3 regions of the Carnobacterium inhibens subsp. inhibens DSM 13024 genome follow, and region 2 is predicted to be linked to each of the others. Evidence: predicted binding sites of a transcription regulator. Region 2 holds the regulator's gene; each other region holds the start of a gene.
The links. Region 2 encodes HrcA, which represses chaperone genes, less so after heat shock. Its sites were predicted from a motif close to TTAGCACTCNNNNNNNNNGAGTGCTAA; they were not measured.
Positions count from the first base shown of each region.

Region 1: a site for HrcA is predicted at 2,197-2,223, ahead of groES (co-chaperone GroES). Genes of this name have one in related genera too.
Region 3: a site for HrcA is predicted at 3,641-3,667, ahead of BR65_RS06955 (Hsp20/alpha crystallin family protein). Genes of this name have one in related genera too.

Region 1 is NZ_JQIV01000006.1:991,137-997,132, reverse strand. It holds gene BR65_RS05890 (ABC-F family ATP-binding cassette domain-containing protein) at 1-43, opposite strand, end outside; gene BR65_RS05885 (redox-sensing transcriptional repressor Rex) at 354-995, shown strand; gene BR65_RS13640 (DUF4305 domain-containing protein) at 1,018-1,176, opposite strand; gene BR65_RS05880 (CPBP family intramembrane glutamic endopeptidase) at 1,258-1,911, opposite strand; gene groES (co-chaperone GroES) at 2,257-2,541, shown strand; gene groL (chaperonin GroEL) at 2,595-4,220, shown strand; gene BR65_RS05865 (hypothetical protein) at 4,324-4,644, opposite strand; gene BR65_RS05860 (nuclease-related domain-containing protein) at 5,658-5,996, shown strand, end outside.
Region 2 is NZ_JQIV01000006.1:331,667-337,662, reverse strand. It holds gene dnaK (molecular chaperone DnaK) at 1-1,515, opposite strand, end outside; gene grpE (nucleotide exchange factor GrpE) at 1,569-2,150, opposite strand; gene hrcA (heat-inducible transcriptional repressor HrcA) at 2,170-3,207, opposite strand; gene argH (argininosuccinate lyase) at 3,416-4,798, opposite strand; gene BR65_RS02755 (argininosuccinate synthase) at 4,837-5,996, opposite strand, start outside.
Region 3 is NZ_JQIV01000006.1:1,215,499-1,221,494, reverse strand. It holds gene BR65_RS06980 (hypothetical protein) at 1-81, opposite strand, end outside; gene BR65_RS06975 (permease prefix domain 1-containing protein) at 268-1,251, opposite strand; gene BR65_RS06970 (PadR family transcriptional regulator) at 1,257-1,583, opposite strand; gene BR65_RS06965 (hypothetical protein) at 1,785-2,291, opposite strand; gene BR65_RS06960 (hypothetical protein) at 2,369-2,845, opposite strand; gene BR65_RS13975 (hypothetical protein) at 3,355-3,531, opposite strand; gene BR65_RS06955 (Hsp20/alpha crystallin family protein) at 3,745-4,164, shown strand; gene BR65_RS06950 (bis(5'-nucleosyl)-tetraphosphatase) at 4,227-4,643, opposite strand; gene BR65_RS06945 (NADH-dependent flavin oxidoreductase) at 4,827-5,945, shown strand.

The DNA.
Region 1 (5,996 bases), 660 kb from region 2:
CTCCAAAATAGCGGGCAACGTGTTGTGCTTGTAATAGAATCATAGTCTTGGTCCTCATTTCATCATTCTCATTAGTAGTTTATCATAGATTTGGGCTGAGTGAAATTACAAACCCAAAAAAGCTAACTTTTTAGAAGTGGCTTCACAAGCATTATTGTGAATTTTGACACTAATGTTAAATAGAGATTGGAATGAATGACAAAAATTAATACTAGTAATATACAAAAAAAATGATATAATAAGAACGTTCACTAAAAAAAGATTGTGAAGTAAAATATATAATGATTTGCTTGTGAATTGAACTAGCAAAAAAATTGGAGAAATTAGACTAAAGACTGATGGAGGATAAAAGAATGGTAGAAAAGAAAATACCCAATGCAACGGCTAGGCGATTGCCGATTTATTATCGCTATTTGCGATTCTTACATGATTCCGGAAAAGTACGTGTTTCTTCAACTGAATTGAGTGAGGCTATTAAAGTTGATAGTGCTACAATTCGAAGAGACTTTTCTTATTTTGGAGCCTTAGGCAAAAGAGGATACGGATATGATGTTGAGGATCTAATGAACTTCTTCAGTAAGACACTTAAACAAGATAGATTGACAAATGTAGCTTTAATTGGAGTAGGGAATTTAGGACATGCTTTATTGAATTATAACTTCCATCAAAGCAACAACATGCGAATCAGTGCAGCTTTTGATATCGATCAAGAAATCGTTGGCACTATTTTAAGTGGTGTTCCTATTTATCACATGGACGACATGGTTGAACAACTTAAAGTGCAACAAATTGAAATTGTTATTATTACCATTCCATCATCTGTAGCACAAGCAACGGCTGATCGATTAGTAGAAGCAAATGTAAAAGGTATTTTAAATTTCACCCCATACAGAATTTCTGTACCGGATGATGTAAGAGTCCAAAACGTTGATTTAACAAATGAATTGCAAACATTGATTTATTTCTTAGATCATTACAAACCTACAAAAGATTAAAAAAAAGGAAACAAACCGTTTTTTATGGTTTGTTTCCTTTTTTGATTTTGAAATAAATTTCGAGTATTTTTGTAGCTCTAACAAAATAACTAGTAGAAAACAATACATAAAGGATAGAGAAAAATGTCCAGCCAGAATTGCCTACTGAATCAATAGCAAACCAGATGAATATTCCAGACATCAAGTAAGTAAAAATGATTTGCATTATAAAATTACGTTTATTTATCAAATGAAAAATTCCTTTCTAACATATAGTAATCCCTCATATGAAGTTTACTAACATAACTAATGTGTTCATAGCAATATGAGTAATCATTGGTGCAGCAATATTTTTAGTTTTACTATAGAGAAAACTGAAAACAAAAGCCATACTAGAATAAAGTAAAATATGTCCATCAAGATGCATAAAAGCAAAGAGTAATGCACTGATTACTGCAGCGCCTATAGGCCCTGTAAGATCATATAAGAAACCAAAAATAACTTTTCTAAAAACAAATTCTTCCATGATTGGTCCTAATATAGAAACAATGATAAGATAAATCGGATACTTATCGACGATCAAAAGAATGCTTTGAGTATTCTCCGAAGCTATTGGAAGTCCCAATACTACTATTTCAATAAGATTTGCGAGATACTGAACCAAAAGGACTAAGGGTATTCCAATAATTCCCCAATAGATCACTTTTTTTCTAGGCACAGAGGGAGCTAAAGTCAACGAATTTCGAATGGTTGACTTTCGATTAAGCAGCAGCATAGCAATTGCTCCAATAAAAAAGCTGAAAATTGTTCCATAAATAGCTGCTTCTGTTTGTAAACTTTTTGGAGCTAGCGCAAGAATCACTGCCGGTAAGAATTGAGCAATTAAGTAAAATACGATCATTAAAACAGATGTGTGACGAGTAAGTTTCTTCAACATGACTAAGACCTTCTTTTTTTCGAGATGAACTGTCGTTTCCACAGTTTGGTAAATTGGTTTAATACAACGAATAAAAGCCTCTAAAAGTAAGAAGAGGAAACTTTATTCTATATAATACTAAAAATACTTCGTTTTTCAGTATACCATAAAATGTTGGCAAATGAATACAACAGATAATATGAGCTAGTTTATATTTTAATGGAAAAGAGCTCATTTAAAAAGGAGAAAGAATTGAGATAAAAATTCTTGCATTCTTTTCTATATTTGTTATTATTAAGAAGTGGTTTAGCACTTGGTCTGTTTGAGTGCTAAAATCGAAGAAATAATTTAGATGGAGGGATTTACGTGTTAAAACCATTAGGAGATCGTGTCATTATTGAAGTTGCTAAGGAAGAGGAAAAAACAATCAGCGGGATTGTTTTACCAGGTTCAGCTCAAGAAAAACCTCAAACAGGTTCTGTTATTGCTGTTGGGGAAGGTCGTATTTTAGAAAACGGCTCAAGAGTAGCATTGTCAGTTAACGTTGGCGATACTGTGTTATTTGAAAAATATACTGGAACAGAAGTGAAATATGACGGTAAAGAATATTTAGTGGTAAAAGAGCACGATATCGTTGCAGTCATCGATTAAATAAAACTAAAGCAAAACTACTGAACAAACTAAATTAATGAGGTGAAGGAAAAATGGCAAAAGATATTAAATTTTCTGAAGACGCACGTGCATCAATGTTACGTGGAGTAGATATTTTAGCAGATATTGTTAAAGTAACATTAGGACCCAAAGGAAGAAATGTTGTTTTAGAAAAATCTTTCGGTTCACCACTTATTACAAATGATGGTGTTACAATTGCTAAAGAAATTGAATTAGAAGATCATTTTGAAAATATGGGAGCACAACTTGTTTCAGAAGTTGCCTCTAAAACAAATGATATTGCTGGAGACGGTACAACAACAGCAACTGTTTTAACACAAGCTATTGTTCGCGAAGGATTAAAAAATGTAACTGCTGGAGCTAACCCTGTGGGTATTCGACGCGGGATTGAAATGGCGACAAAAGTGGCTGTAGAAGAATTGCTTGCTATCTCTAAAAAAGTAGATTCAAAAGAATCAATTGCGCAAATTGCTGCTATTTCTTCAGGCAACAATGAAACAGGAGAATTGGTTGCTGAAGCAATGGAACGCGTTGGAACAGATGGCGTTATTACAATTGAAGAATCTAAAGGAATTGAAACAGAATTAGGCGTTGTTGAAGGTATGCAATTTGATCGTGGTTACTTATCTCAATACATGGTAACAGACAACGATAAAATGGAAGCTAACTTAGAAAATCCATACATTTTAATTACGGATAAAAAAATCTCTAATATTCAAGAAATCCTTCCATTATTAGAACAAATTTTACAACAAGGACGTCCATTGTTGATTATTGCTGATGATGTGGATGGAGAAGCTCTTCCTACATTAGTATTAAACAAATTACGTGGAACATTCAATGTTGTTGCTGTTAAAGCTCCAGGATTTGGAGATCGTCGTAAAGCTATGCTTGAAGATATTGCTATCTTAACTGGCGGAACAGTTATTACTGAAGATTTAGGTCTAGAATTGAAAGATACAGCTATTGACCAATTAGGGCATGCAAGCAAAGTTGTTGTAACAAAAGATGCAACAACAATTGTTGAAGGTGCCGGTTCTGCTGAATCTATTTCACACCGTGTATCTTTATTGAAAGCTCAAGCAGCTGAAACAACTTCTGAATTTGATAAAGAAAAATTACAAGAACGTTTAGCTAAACTTTCTGGCGGAGTTGCCGTTATCAAAGTTGGAGCTGCTACTGAAACAGAATTAAAAGAACGAAAATTACGTATTGAAGATGCTCTAAATGCAGCTCGTGCAGCTGTTGAAGAAGGAATCGTTTCCGGTGGTGGAACAGCGTTGATCAATGTTCAACGTAAAGTTTCTGAAATCGAAGCAACTGGCGATGAAGCAACAGGTGTGAAAATCGTGATCCGTGCTCTTGAAGAACCTGTTCGTCAAATCGTAACAAATGCTGGACTTGAAGGTTCTGTTATTGTTGAAAAATTAAAAAGCGTTGATTTAGGCGTAGGATATAACGCGGCTACTGATGAATGGGTAAATATGATCGAAGCTGGAATCATTGACCCAACTAAAGTAACACGTTCTGCTTTACAAAATGCAGCAAGTGTTGCAGCTCTATTGTTAACAACTGAAGCTGTTGTTGCAGATCAACCAAAACCAGATGCTCCAATGGGCGGAATGGGAATGGATCCAGGCATGGGCGGCATGATGTAAATCATTAAACCTGACAAGTAAAAAAGACGTACATTAAAGGAATCCTTTAGTGTACGTCTTTTTTTATAGAATAAAAAAACAGCAGTGTAAGAGGGCTGTACTTTTATTCGAATTCTAAATCTGTCATCATTTCATCTAAGTTTTCAATGGCATCATTCTTTTCAAAAAATTCGACCCATTCTTGATAAGGGTCAGAAGATTTAGCTTTGATCGTGATTTTGAATTTGTCATAAATACTTCTAGCCATATCTGTCCACATACGGTCGACAGCACGTTCTAATTTTGCTTCATTCCACCTTTTTGCAGGTTGTCTTCTGGCGTTTCTTCGTATTTGGTCATCCATAGCTTTTTCAAAAAAGATTCTTTTGCTTCCTAAATTAGCATCTAGATATTCTTCGAACTCTTTAAAAGTCAAATTTATCACCTTTCTACAACTCGTTTTTTAAATCTGTCTACCTAATTCTGTCAATAAATCAAAGAAGCTAATTATAAAATGAATTTATTAAGTTTAATTTCTTCAAACCTTTATAACGTTCTTAAAAGGGATAGTAGGTATCTTTAATCATACCATAAAGCATAAAGCAATAGAAAGGTAACGGAGTTAAAAAAAGATGTTTTTAAATGAGCTAACAATTCGACAAAAGTTCCAGAAATTGATGGGTTTTTCGCATAATGATTTTTAGAGGAGATTTTGTTCTGGAAAATGGTTAAGAATCTGAAGTAGAGCGTGTATAGAGAAGAAATGAGCGACCAAATGTATTGAAAATGTCAGATAGAAGGGTTATAGAGGAGAAAGATTCCTTAAAAGTACTTAAGAATCTGAAGTAGAGCGTGTATAGAGAAGAATTGAGCGACCAAATGTGTTAAGAATGTCGGATAGAAGGGGTATAGAGTAGAAAGCTTCTCAAAAAATGGTTAAGAATCTGAAGTAGAGCGTGTATAGAGAAGAAATGAGCGACCAAATGTGCTAAGAATGTCGGATAGAAGGGGTATAGAGTAGAAAGCTTCTCAAAAAATAGTTAAGAATCTGAAGTAGAGCAGGTATAGAGAAGAATTAAGCGACTAAATGTGCTAAGAATGTCGAATAGAAGGGTTATAGAGTAGAAAGCTTCTCAAAAAATGGTTAAGAATCTGAAGTAAAGCAGGTATAGAGAAGAATTGTGCGACCAAATGTGCTAAGAATGTCGAATAGAAGGGTTATAGAGTAGAAAGTTTCTCAAAAATTAATTAAGAATCTGAAGTAGAGGACTGTTACCTTTTAATAGCCTCAAAAGTTAGTATTAATTCTTAAGTAGATGGTTTTTAATCGGAAAATTTTCGAGGTCGAAAAGTTCTCTATCTTAAAATTCCTTATGGTGGATAAAAATAAGCAGAACCTCCTTGTTTCTACGTACTCTAAGTTATAGAGAAGATTTGCAAAAGCGAGGAGTGCAGGTAATGGCATATAAAGAAAGAGAAAAATCGTCTAGTTTATTAATAATGGAATCTTTAATGAATCGCTCGAATCTGTCGAAAGATGAGCGCAATCGTTATGCTTATTTGGTAAAAGGTTTGGAAGGAGAACAAATCTTAGATCGAAGGACGGAAATGCTTGAATGCGATTGTCTTGTATTGAATGATTTGCTATTGAAAATAAATGGAACAGTAGTTCAAATCGACTCTTTACTAATTACAGCAAATGGTATTTGCATATATGAAGTGAAAAATTATGAAGGCAAATATTTTTATGAAGCGGAAAAACTATATAAATTGTTGACTAAGAGAGAAGTTATGAGT
Region 2 (5,996 bases):
TTCTACTTCTTCTTTACGAGCTTTGTCTGCTTCAGCGTTAGCTTCTGCATCTTTAACCATACGTTCGATTTCTTCATCGCTTAAACCTGAAGAAGATTTAATGGTAATCGTTTGTTCTTTTTGAGTTCCTAAATCTTTCGCACTTACGTTAACGATTCCGTTTTTATCAATATCAAATGTTACTTCGATTTGAGGAATACCACGAGGTGCAGCAGGAATATCAGTCAATTGGAAGCGACCTAATGTTTTGTTGTCAGCTGCCATTGGACGTTCACCTTGCATAACGTGTACATCAACAGCTGGTTGATTATCAGCAGCAGTTGAGAATACTTGTGATTTACTTGTTGGGATCGTTGTATTACGATCGATCAATTTAGTAAATACGCCACCCATTGTTTCAATACCTAATGATAATGGAGTAACATCTAATAATACGATGTCTTTAACATCACCAGTGATAACTCCACCTTGGATTGCAGCACCCATTGCTACAACTTCATCAGGGTTAACTGATTTGTTTGGTTCTTTACCAGCTTCTTTACGTACAGCATCTACAACAGCTGGAATACGTGTTGATCCACCTACTAAGATAACTTCGTCAATTTCAGATGTAGACAATCCAGCATCTTTAAGAGCTTGACGAACAGGTCCTTTAGTACGTTCTACTAAGTCATAAGTTAATTCGTCAAATTTTGCACGAGTTAAGTTGATTTCTAAGTGCATTGGTCCAGCTTCACCAGCAGTGATAAATGGTAAGCTGATTTGTGTTGAAGTTACACCTGATAAGTCTTTTTTAGCTTTTTCAGCAGCATCTTTCAAACGTTGAACAGCCATTTTATCTTTAGATAAGTCAATGCCGTTTTCTTTTTTGAATTCAGCTACCAAGTAGTCCATGATTTTGTTATCAAAATCATCTCCACCTAATTTGTTGTCTCCAGCAGTAGACAATACATCAAATACTCCGTCACCTAATTCAAGGATAGAAACGTCAAATGTACCACCACCAAGGTCAAATACTAATACTTTTTCTTCTTTGTCTGTTTTGTCTAAACCATAAGCTAATGCAGCAGCAGTTGGTTCATTTACAATACGTTCAACTTCAAGACCAGCAATTTTACCTGCATCTTTAGTTGCTTGACGTTGTGCATCGTTGAAGTAAGCAGGAACAGTGATAACAGCTTTATCAACTGTTTCGCCTAAATAACTTTCAGCATAGCCTTTCAAGTATTGAAGAATAGTTGCAGAAATTTCTTGTGGAGAGTATTTTTTTCCATCAACTTCTACTGAATAGCCAGCTTCGCCAATATGACGTTTGATTGAACTAATTGTGTTAGGGTTTGTTACAGCTTGACGTTTTGCAACTTCTCCTACTTGCATTTCTCCATTTTTAAAAGCAACGACTGAAGGAGTCGTACGGTTACCTTCTGGATTCGGAATAATTTTTGCTTCTCCGCCTTCTAATACAGCTACTGCTGAGTTTGTTGTTCCTAAGTCAATTCCAATAATTTTTCCCATTTTAAAATCCCTCATTTATATATTATTTTAGTTTTTTTATATTTTTATAAGCATTATTGAGCAACGATAACCATTGCTGGACGTAATACGCGTCCCTTTAAATCATACCCTTTTTGTAAAACTTGTACAACTGTTTCACTTGTTTGACCTTCTTCAACAGGTACGGTTTGAATAGCCTGATGAAAATTAGGATCAAAAGGTTTATTTAAAGGATCGATAACGTCAATTCCTTCATTTTTTAATGCAGTGTTGAAGGTTTCCATTACCATTTCGATCCCTTTTTTCAAACTTTCTCCATGCTCATCTTTTACTTCTATAGCTAGAGCACGTTCTAAGCTATCAATAACTGGAAGTAATTCTGTTGCTAAAGACTGTGAACGGTACTTAGCCGCATCTTCACGCTCTTTTGCATTGCGTTTTTGGATATTTGCCATTTCAGCTTGAACACGCAAATATTTGTTTTCCATTTCATTTAAAGCAGCTCTTGCTTCAGCAAGTTCATCAATTTCTGGTTGTTGTTCTTCTTCAACAGATTCAGTATTTTCTGCTCTATTTTCAAGAGTTTCTTCTACTGTTTCTATTGTTGATTCTTCAACGACTTCTTGTTCTTGCTTATCTTTTTTATTTCTAGCCACATCAACAGCTCCTTTTTGATTAATCATCTACTGAATTGTAGTAGTCGATTATTTTTCTTGAAAGCTCATGTCTAAATACATCCACAAGTCCAATCATTTTTGAATAAGGCATATTCGTCGGACCTAACAAAGCGATAACTCCTGAGTTATATCCTGCAATATCATAGCTAGCTGTAATTAAACTAAACTCATTAAAGAGTTCATTATTTAACTCAGTGCCAATTTTCACAGTGATTCCTGATGTACTAGGAATCAATAGAGAAGATAAATCATGAGTACCATCCATTAAGGAATAAATAGATTTGAATTTCTCAACATTCAACTCACTTGAGAAATCTAGTATATTCATTCTTCCACCTACATGCATCCGATCTTGTCCAGCTTTCATAAAAATACTTTCAAAGATGTCCATCATTCCTTCACTTGTCTTAACATATTTGTTCAACAATAAAGGAATGTCTGTTTTCAGCCTTCTAAAGACTTCCATTAGTGGCAATCCAACTAATTGTTCATTAAAGATACGAACAATTTTTTCTAACTCATTAGCATCCATTGATTTTGGAATAGTAAATACCTGGTTCTCTACATGGCCCTTATTGGTAACTAATATGGCCATGACTTGATAATCATTTAATGGTACCAAACGAAAACCGGTCAAGATACTCTCTTTGATCTCAGGACCTAACGCGATAGCTGTGTAGCTGGTCAAACTTGAAAGCAATTCAGCCGATTGAAAAACAATTTCATCCAACTGTCTAAATTGATTTCCTAATGCACTCTTGATGACTGCAAGATCTTTTTGTTGTATTTTTGCTGGATGAACCAGATAGTCCACATAAAAACGATAGCCTTTTAATGAAGGAACACGACCTGATGACGAATGTGTTTTTTCAATGAAGCCTAGTTCTTCAAGACGTCCCATCTCATTCCGAATGGTAGCAGAACTAAAATTAATATCCGCTTCATTCATTAAGGTCTTAGACCCGATTGGAGTCTCATATGAAGTGTATAAGCGAATGATAGACTTTAAGATCAAAATCTGCCTTTCAGTTAACATTTACATCACCTCTTTTTAGCACTTGAAACTATTGAGTGCTAACACATGTATTAATTTACCAAATATAACTAATTCTGTCAATAATTTTTGCTTAATTTTTGACTAATTTTGACGTTTATTTTAATTGATCTCATTAACCTTGATATTTCAGCATTTCTAATTAAAAAAAGCGGCATTAAAAATGGTATGCCCATTTTTAATACCGTTTCTATTGGATTAAACTGCACTCTTTCTTAGCTTTTTTTATTTCTTGTTTGACTTGAACGAATCCAGTGCCGCCTAAAGAATTTCTTCTTTCAACAGCCATACGAGAGTCCAGCAAGGCATAAACATCTTCTTGGATGACTGGTGCGACTTTTTGAAACTCTGCTAACGGAATATCTTGTAAAAACCCACCATTCTTCAGGCAGTTTAATACAAGTTTGCCCACGATTTCATGTGCTTCTCTAAACGGTATACCTTTTGAAGCAAGATAGTCAGCCAATTCAGTCGCATTTGAGAAATCCTGAGTTGTTGCTTCACTCATCTTCTCTTCATTGATGACCATACCTTCTAACATGCCAGAAAAAACTTTCAAACACTCTTTGGTTGTTTTTACCGTATCAAACATACCTTCTTTATCTTCTTGTAAGTCTTTATTATAAGCTAATGGCAAACCTTTCATTATTGTTAATAATGAAAATAGATTGCCATATACTCGACCTGTTTTCCCTCGGATCAATTCTGCCATATCTGGATTTTTCTTTTGCGGCATAATTGAACTTCCAGTAGAATAAGTATCCGTCAGACTAACGAATTGGTATTCATGACTGGTCCAAAGAATGATTTCTTCACAAAAACGGGAAAGATGCATCATCACTATACTGCTGTTTGACAGAAACTCAATGATATAGTCACGATCACTTACCGCATCTAGACTATTTGAATAAATAGAATTGAATCCTAGTTGTTCAGCAGTCTCTAAACGATCAATTGGAAAAGTAGTACCGGCTAGAGCTGCAGCACCTAAAGGGGAAAAATCGATTCGTTTGAAACTTTCTTGATAGCGTTCGAGATCTCGTTTAAACATATTATAGTAAGCCAACAGATGATGAGCAAAAGAAATCGGTTGTGCATGTTGCAAATGAGTGTAACCAGGAATAATGGTCTCAACATGATCTTCAGCTTTTAGCAAAATAACTTTTTTTAAGTCTTCCAGCAGCTCAGAAACTTCTCCAACCTGTTTTTTCAAATAAAGATGCATATCGGTCGCTACTTGATCATTGCGACTTCTGGCCGTATGCAGCTTTCCTGCCACAGGCCCAATTTCTTTATGAAGAAGCGTCTCAATATTCAAATGAATGTCTTCATTTTCAATAGAAAATATCAACTCTTTATTTTTTGCTTTTACTAATAATCGTTCTAATCCTTTGATAATTTCATCTGCTTCTTCTTGACTGACGATCGATGTTTTGGCTAACATTTTGACGTGAGCTAAGCTCCCAATTATGTCTTCCTCAGCCAAAACTTGATCTACTTCAATGGAAGCTCCAAATTCATCGATCCATTTTTGATTTTCGCCTTCAAAACGACCGCCCCATAATTTTTTCATCTTTGTCATCCTAACTGTATTTGACTAGTTGTATTTAGTTATTTTAATTTAACTGTATCTTTTACTTTATTTACTTCTGCATGCACTTTTGTTGGCAGACCCCATAACTTAATGAATCCAACTGAAGCTTCTTGATTGAACGTATCAGCAGAAGTATAAGTTGCCAAGTTTTCATCATACAATGAATTTGGCGATTTTCTGCCTTCTACTATCGCATGACCTTTGAATAATTTTACACGAACCGTTCCATTCACGTATTTTTGAGTTGATTTCAAAAAGGCAATTAAACTTTCGGTTAATGGATTAAACCATAGACCGTTATAAATCATTTCTGTTATTTTTTGTTCGATTATGGGTTTAAAGTGTGCGATATCTTTAACGAATGTTAAATCTTCCAATTCTTTATGAGCAGTCATAAGCGTTACTGCTCCTGGAGCTTCATATACTTCACGAGATTTGATTCCAATCAATCTGTTTTCAATATGATCGATCCGACCCACCCCATGTTTTCCTGCAATGCTATTCAACTGTTGGATTAAATCCGGCAAACTGTACTCAACTCCATCAAGAGCTACCGGTACACCCGCTAAAAATTCAATTTCAATCATTTCTGGAATGTCTGGTGTATCTTCTAAGCTGGTAGTTAGGTCATAAGCAACTTCTGGCGGAGCAATCCATGGATTTTCTAAAATGCCGCACTCATTACTTCTTCCCCAAAGATTTTGATCGATGGAGAACGGATTATCTAAATCAATTGGTACAGGAATGTTATGTTCAATAGCATAATTGATTTCTTCTTCTCTTGACCATGTCCAATCACGAACTGGTGAAAGGACGGTTAATTGGGGAGCTAAAGAATGGATCGCAACTTCAAAACGAACTTGATCATTTCCTTTTCCTGTACAGCCGTGGGCTACAGCTACCGCTTCCTCTTTTAAAGCCACTTCAACTAATTTTTTAGCAATCAGCGGACGAGATAACGCAGAAATCAGAGGGTATTTACCTTCATAATACGTATGAGCTTGCAATGCGATCAATGCATAGTCGTTTGCAAATTCTTCTTTTGCATCGATTGTATATGATGCGCTAGCTCCCATTTTTAATGCTTTTTCTTTAATAAAGTCTAAGTTTTTGCCTTCTCCAACATCTAAACAACAAGCGACTACATCGTATCCTTCGTCGATCAACCATTTAATGG
Region 3 (5,996 bases), 880 kb from region 2:
AATAGAAGCGATAGTTAATACAAATGAGATCAAAATTAAAATTGTTGGCCATTTTTGAGTATTTTTTTTAGTGTTATACATAAGTTAAAACTCCAGTCTTTTTTTAGATGCGTTTCCAGTAATCTTAAGTATACAAGTAGCGATTCTTCATAACAATAGTTTTCTAAAAGATGACTTATTTTTGTAAGAATAGTAATGAACTTTGATAAGTTAAAAGTAAAAAAAGCTTCTACTTATAGGCAAGTAGAGGCTTTGGATGATCTACATTTATTTTTTTCGTTTCATTTTGATTTGGCTTTGATAAAGGGAAGAGAAAGCGGCGAAAAGGATCCCAGTTATTGGGAAAATGATCCAAGCTGTTCCCCAAGCATCGTATAAAAAGCCGAAAAATAGATAAACAGCAGTTACTAAAGGAAAGACAACTCCGGCAATTTTATCCGTCAACTTGCCTGCGATAACTTTTTCAGGTCTGTAATCACCAAGTGAAAGAAGTTTTTCATAAGTTGAATACAAAACACCATAAAAAACAAATAGGAAAACACCAACAGCAACAAACCCTAACAGAAAAATCACAGACCAAGCATTATCTTCGCCTAAAAGAACAATGGCCAGCAATAAAGAAATAGGAGCTAGAATACAAAGAATAACGCCAGAAGCAATGGCTTTTGCAAAACTAGGTTTGAATTCCTTGAATTCATGATCTAATTTGATATGTGTAGGAGCATCAAGAAGGACCACTTTTCCATCAAGATTGTATTGTTCTTCTTTTAAACCAAAAATAATGAACAATCCAACGGCGATTGCGATAAAGAAGAAAAGAGGAATGATGGACAACAAATCAACTCTTTCCATAGCTACAGGGGATGTAAAAGAAAACAATAGAGCAACTTCTCGAAATAAAAGCATCATAGCAGGAGCGAGAATGCAAAGTGCAACACCTGTAGCAATCGCCATTCCAAATTTTGTCCGATGTTGCATAAAATCTTCCACTTCAGCTTCTGACATTGGAACGTTCTGCTCATTGTCTTCTTCAGAATCAATGTCTAAATTATACTCCTCAATGATTTCATCAATATTCCCAAACTCGGATAAGACAGTCCCAATAGCTTCATTTTCACTTTTTCCTTCTGACTTTAATTGAAAGTATTTATCTTCCATATTGGTGAGCATATCTTCTTTCAGTTGCAGCATTTCAGAAGTACGCGGGAGATTAATGAAAACTGAATCGACATAGTTTTTAATAGTATCCATAGTTATTATTCCTCCTTTATAAATTGATCCATCACTTTTTTTGTATCCAGCCATTCGGTTACTTTATCATGGTAGGTCTGTCTGCCTAAATCAGTAATTCTATAATAGGTCCGAGGTTTTCCATTGGTTTCAGTACTTGAATAAGATTGAATAAGGTCGCTTTTTTCTAAACGGTTAAACGCAGAGTAGAGAGTGGTTTCTTTCATGACGTATTTATCATTAGTTATTTCTTTAATAGTATTTGAAATTTTGTAACCATAAGAATCTTCTTTCATCAAAATAGATAATAGGATCAAACTATTGAACCCGCGCATGACATCACTTGATATCACTTAATCACCTCATTTTTTTACTTCATCTATCGTAGTAATTACAGTATACTTCTTTTACTACGACAGGTAAAGTAATTTGAACTGCTTTATGATCAAATAAGCGATTAAGTTATCTCAAATTGAACCGATTAAATAGATAAGCCTAATAGAATTGACTGCACAAAAAAAGATAGATCAATCATTAAGATTAATCTATCTTACTTATTCAAAAATAATAGGAACGTTAATTTCAGCTCCATTTTTTTGCTCATTCGAATCGCTCATACTTCTTGTTTCATAAGTTAGTTTGCCGGCATATTCTCCTGCCGCATAACTAGTAGGTAATTCGATAGAATAAATGCCTTTTCCTGGCTCAATTAATTTAGATTCATAAACAATTTCATCGTTTATGGTCAAATAAATGATAAAATAAACGTCATTTTGTTCAGGATTTTCAAAAGCAACATCTTGAGTTAAACTGTCTGCTTGAAAAACTAATTTTTCAAATCCTGGAATAGAAATCCCAGCTGCACTTTCAACACTTTCTTCTTGTGCTTGTTCGTTAGTTGCATTAGGATCAAGTCCTAAAAGGTCACCAACGCTATCTTTTGCTTCATCATTTGTAAAATAATTTATTGCTATTATGGTTCCAGCCACAACAGCAATAAATAGTATTCCTTTTAATAGAAATGTAACGATAGGATTTTTAGTTCTGTTCTCTTTTTTCATAGGAACTCCTTTGATTTAAAATTAGAGCGTGGGGCTCTAATCACTGTAATTGATTTTTTGAGAATAATATTCGAGTATTATTCTGCTACTGGTACTTCAGCGTCAACAGGATTTGCATAGTCAAATGTAAAGTTAACGGCACCTGTATATAATCCAGAGAATTTGTCTTTACTATCTGCATCTGTTGCAACTGTAATAGTTTTTAAGGAATCATCATTTGAAAGTTTGAATACGCTCAATTGGTCTGACGGATCACTATCTCCGTCGACTGCAATCGTAGTAGATAGTTGTTTTTGCGGGTCATTTGTAGCTTCACCATTTAGAGTTAAATTTGTAACGGTTGCTGTTACATCAACTGTTCCTGCTGTATTTAAGCCAGCTATTTCAACTTTACCAGTCATAGATTTGTTATCTCCAGTAAGATCAATCGTTGAGTCTGCTGGGATAGTTACAGAATAAGAAGCTGTAATAGTACTCTCAACCTTTGTTTTTCCTGTGGTCGTTGTACCTTCTGCTCCAGTTGCTGCAAAAACTTGAGTTGTTGTTCCTAACATTAATCCGGCCAATAGTGCTGATGCTAAATAATTTTTTCATTATTTCCGACCTCTTTCTTATTGTATGTAAAGAACAACTCCCCACAGCTGTTTCTTTCATGGGTAAAGCTTACTCCGGATGCGTTCTCAATACTAGAGTAAATGAACATCTGTACTATAACGTACATATTGATTGCATACTAAAAAAAATCATATGATAATTAAACAAATGTTATAGAGCCTACGATTCTCTAAAAAAAGTAGTTCAGAATCCTGTGAAAACGGGGGGCTTTTTTCCGGCATTTGTTCATAAATAATTATAAAGTAAAATGTATAAGAGAATGATTATTGATTAGAAATGATAGAAGTGAGATTACATGGGAGTTTTAGAAGAGAAATAAGGCGTATTTTGCTAGTTCTAACAATATAAATAGCTTATTTAAAATTGTTTTATACTAATAGATAAAAAGAATGGCATTATTTCCTTTTGGTTTCAGGGAAATAATGCCATTCTTTTGATTTTGGATGAACTATCTTCTTGGTGTTTGGGTTCTGCCTAAGAAAAAGGCTAATGCTGCGATAGCTAAACCGATTATAATAAATAAGGTTCCAATAATGGGGTCACCAGATCTTACAGGACCAAAGTATCCAAATACTATGATAATGATACCTACTATCAATAAAATTTTTCCTAATAGATTAAACATCATACCTACCTCCAGTACAGTCTTTATTTAATTAGTATAGCAAACAATAGCGAAAGAGAATACTAATATGACTAGTAGGCTAGCTAGTAAAAAAAACTTCAAAATTTTTTTAGCACTCTGTTGACAAGAGTGCTAAATTTTATTATATTATACATGAGCAAAGGAAATACTTGCTCAAGAGGTTAAAAAAATTTTAGAAAGAGGGTTAAATTTATGAGTAATTTATTTCCAGTAGGACGTGATTTCATGAATTTTGGCAAAAACTTTTTCGAGGATCCTTTTGACCATTTATTAGCACACACGGCTAATTTTAATGTAGACATTCGAGAAGAAGAGAATGCTTATATTGTAGAAGCTGATTTGCCAGGTATGCCTAAAGACAGTATTCAGTTGAAATATGAAGACAATGTATTGTCAATTGGGGCAACTCAAGAAGAAGGTAAAGATGAAAAGGATGAAGAAGGCAACTATATCCGTAGAGAGCGTTCAACTAAATCTTACAGTCGCCAATTTTTATTGAAAAACGTCAACGAAGAAGAAATCTCAGCAGCATTTGATAATGGTGTTTTAACCGTAACATTGCCTAAGAAAGATTCTGAAGGCACAACACCTAAACAAATTGAGATCAAATAAAAAAACTAAAAAAAAGAAGGTGTTGAGACACAGATCTCAATACCTTCTTTTTAATGTATCATCTACGAGTTCTTTTTAGTTAAGTAATCCTTGGCTGCTTGAAGAATCGTTCGATCATTTTCATAAGTAACTAAAGCCAATGCTTCTTCAAAGTTTGACCAAGAGCTATCTAGAACTTCTTCATCTTGTTTATGGATTTCTTGTTCAGAAGTATAGGCCATAAAATAAATCACATCTTTTACGGTGCCTTCATAAGGAGAATAACGGACGACATGTCTGAATTGAGTGTCCAGTTCAACTGTTAGGTGTGTTTCTTCCATAATTTCTCTTAAAGCTGTTTCTTCTTCTATTTCATTGCCTTCTACATGGCCTTTAGGAAAAGCCCAGTGTCCTCCATTATGGTGTTTGATCAATAAAAATTTAGGCTCTTCTGTTTCTTTTGTAACAATTACAGCTCCACATGATTTTTCTTGTTTCATCGTGATTCCTCCAATGAGATAACGTCTTTTATTCAGTATACCAAAATCAAGGCTAAAAGTTTAGAGAGAATGATTTACTTCTAATAAGTAAGATAAATTGAAAAAAGAAGAAAAATCTTATATTATTAGAAGAATAGTTAGACGTATACTAAAAATAAATAAATAAGAAGTAGGAGAAAACGAATGAATTCAAAATACAATCCCTTGTTTCAGCCTTTTACATTTGCATCAGGAGTCAAAGTGGATAATCGGTTGGTTATGGCACCGATGACGACTAATTCCTCTTTCGAAAATGGAATGGTTACAACTGAAGAAAAAGAGTACTATAAAAGACGTGTTGCTGGGCTTGGAGCTGTCGTGACTTCATGTGCTCAAGTAATGGAAAACGGACGTTTCGCTGGTTCACTAAGTGCCGCATCCGACAACCGAATCGACAGTTTATCAAAACTAGCAAAAACGATTCAAAATGAAGGACCCAAAGCTATTTTACAAATTTTTCACGTGGGTCGACTTGGATCAAAAAGGACATTAAGAGGGGAACAGCCAGTCAGTGCAAGTGCTGTGCCACTTGATGTTGAAGGTGCAGAAGTACCCAGAGAACTATCGGATAAAGAAGTGCATGAATTGATTGATGCTTTTGGACAAGCGACAAGACGCGCGATCCAAGCAGGATTTGATGGAATTGAATTGCATGGAGCAAACAATTATATGATCCAACAATTCTTCTCTCCGCATTCCAATCGCCGTGAAGATCAGTGGGGTGGATCACTTGAAAAACGCATGAACTTTCCTTTAGCGGTCGTTCAAGCTGCAAAAGAAGCAATCCAAACCTATGCAGATAAACCGTTTATTTTTGGGTACCGCATTTCTCCAGAAGAAATAAAGGAACCCGGCATTACTATTGAAGATACTTTACAATTGATTGCTAAATTAAAAGAACAAGGACTGGATTACATTCATGTTTCAACCAATGAATGGACGCAAGCTTCAGTTCGTGATCCAAAAGTAACCAAACCTGTTGTTCAACGTATCCAAGAATCAGTCGGAAAGGATTTCCCGATTATAGGAGTTGGATCGATCATCACACCAGACGATGCTGTAGCAGCAATGGAATTAGGATTACCGCTTGTGGCTATCGGTCGTGAATTAGTGATTGAACCAGACTGGGTCCAAAAAGTAAAACTAGGAAATGAAACGGCTATTCGTAAAAAAATAAAACCAGAATATCGGGAAGATCTTACTTTGCCTGACGCTATGTGGGAGTATATTGAAAGTAGACCGGGTTGGTTCCCGATCGTTTAGTAAGAACAATAAATAGTAAGCTTGAAAAGAACTTTTCACTTCATGTGAGAG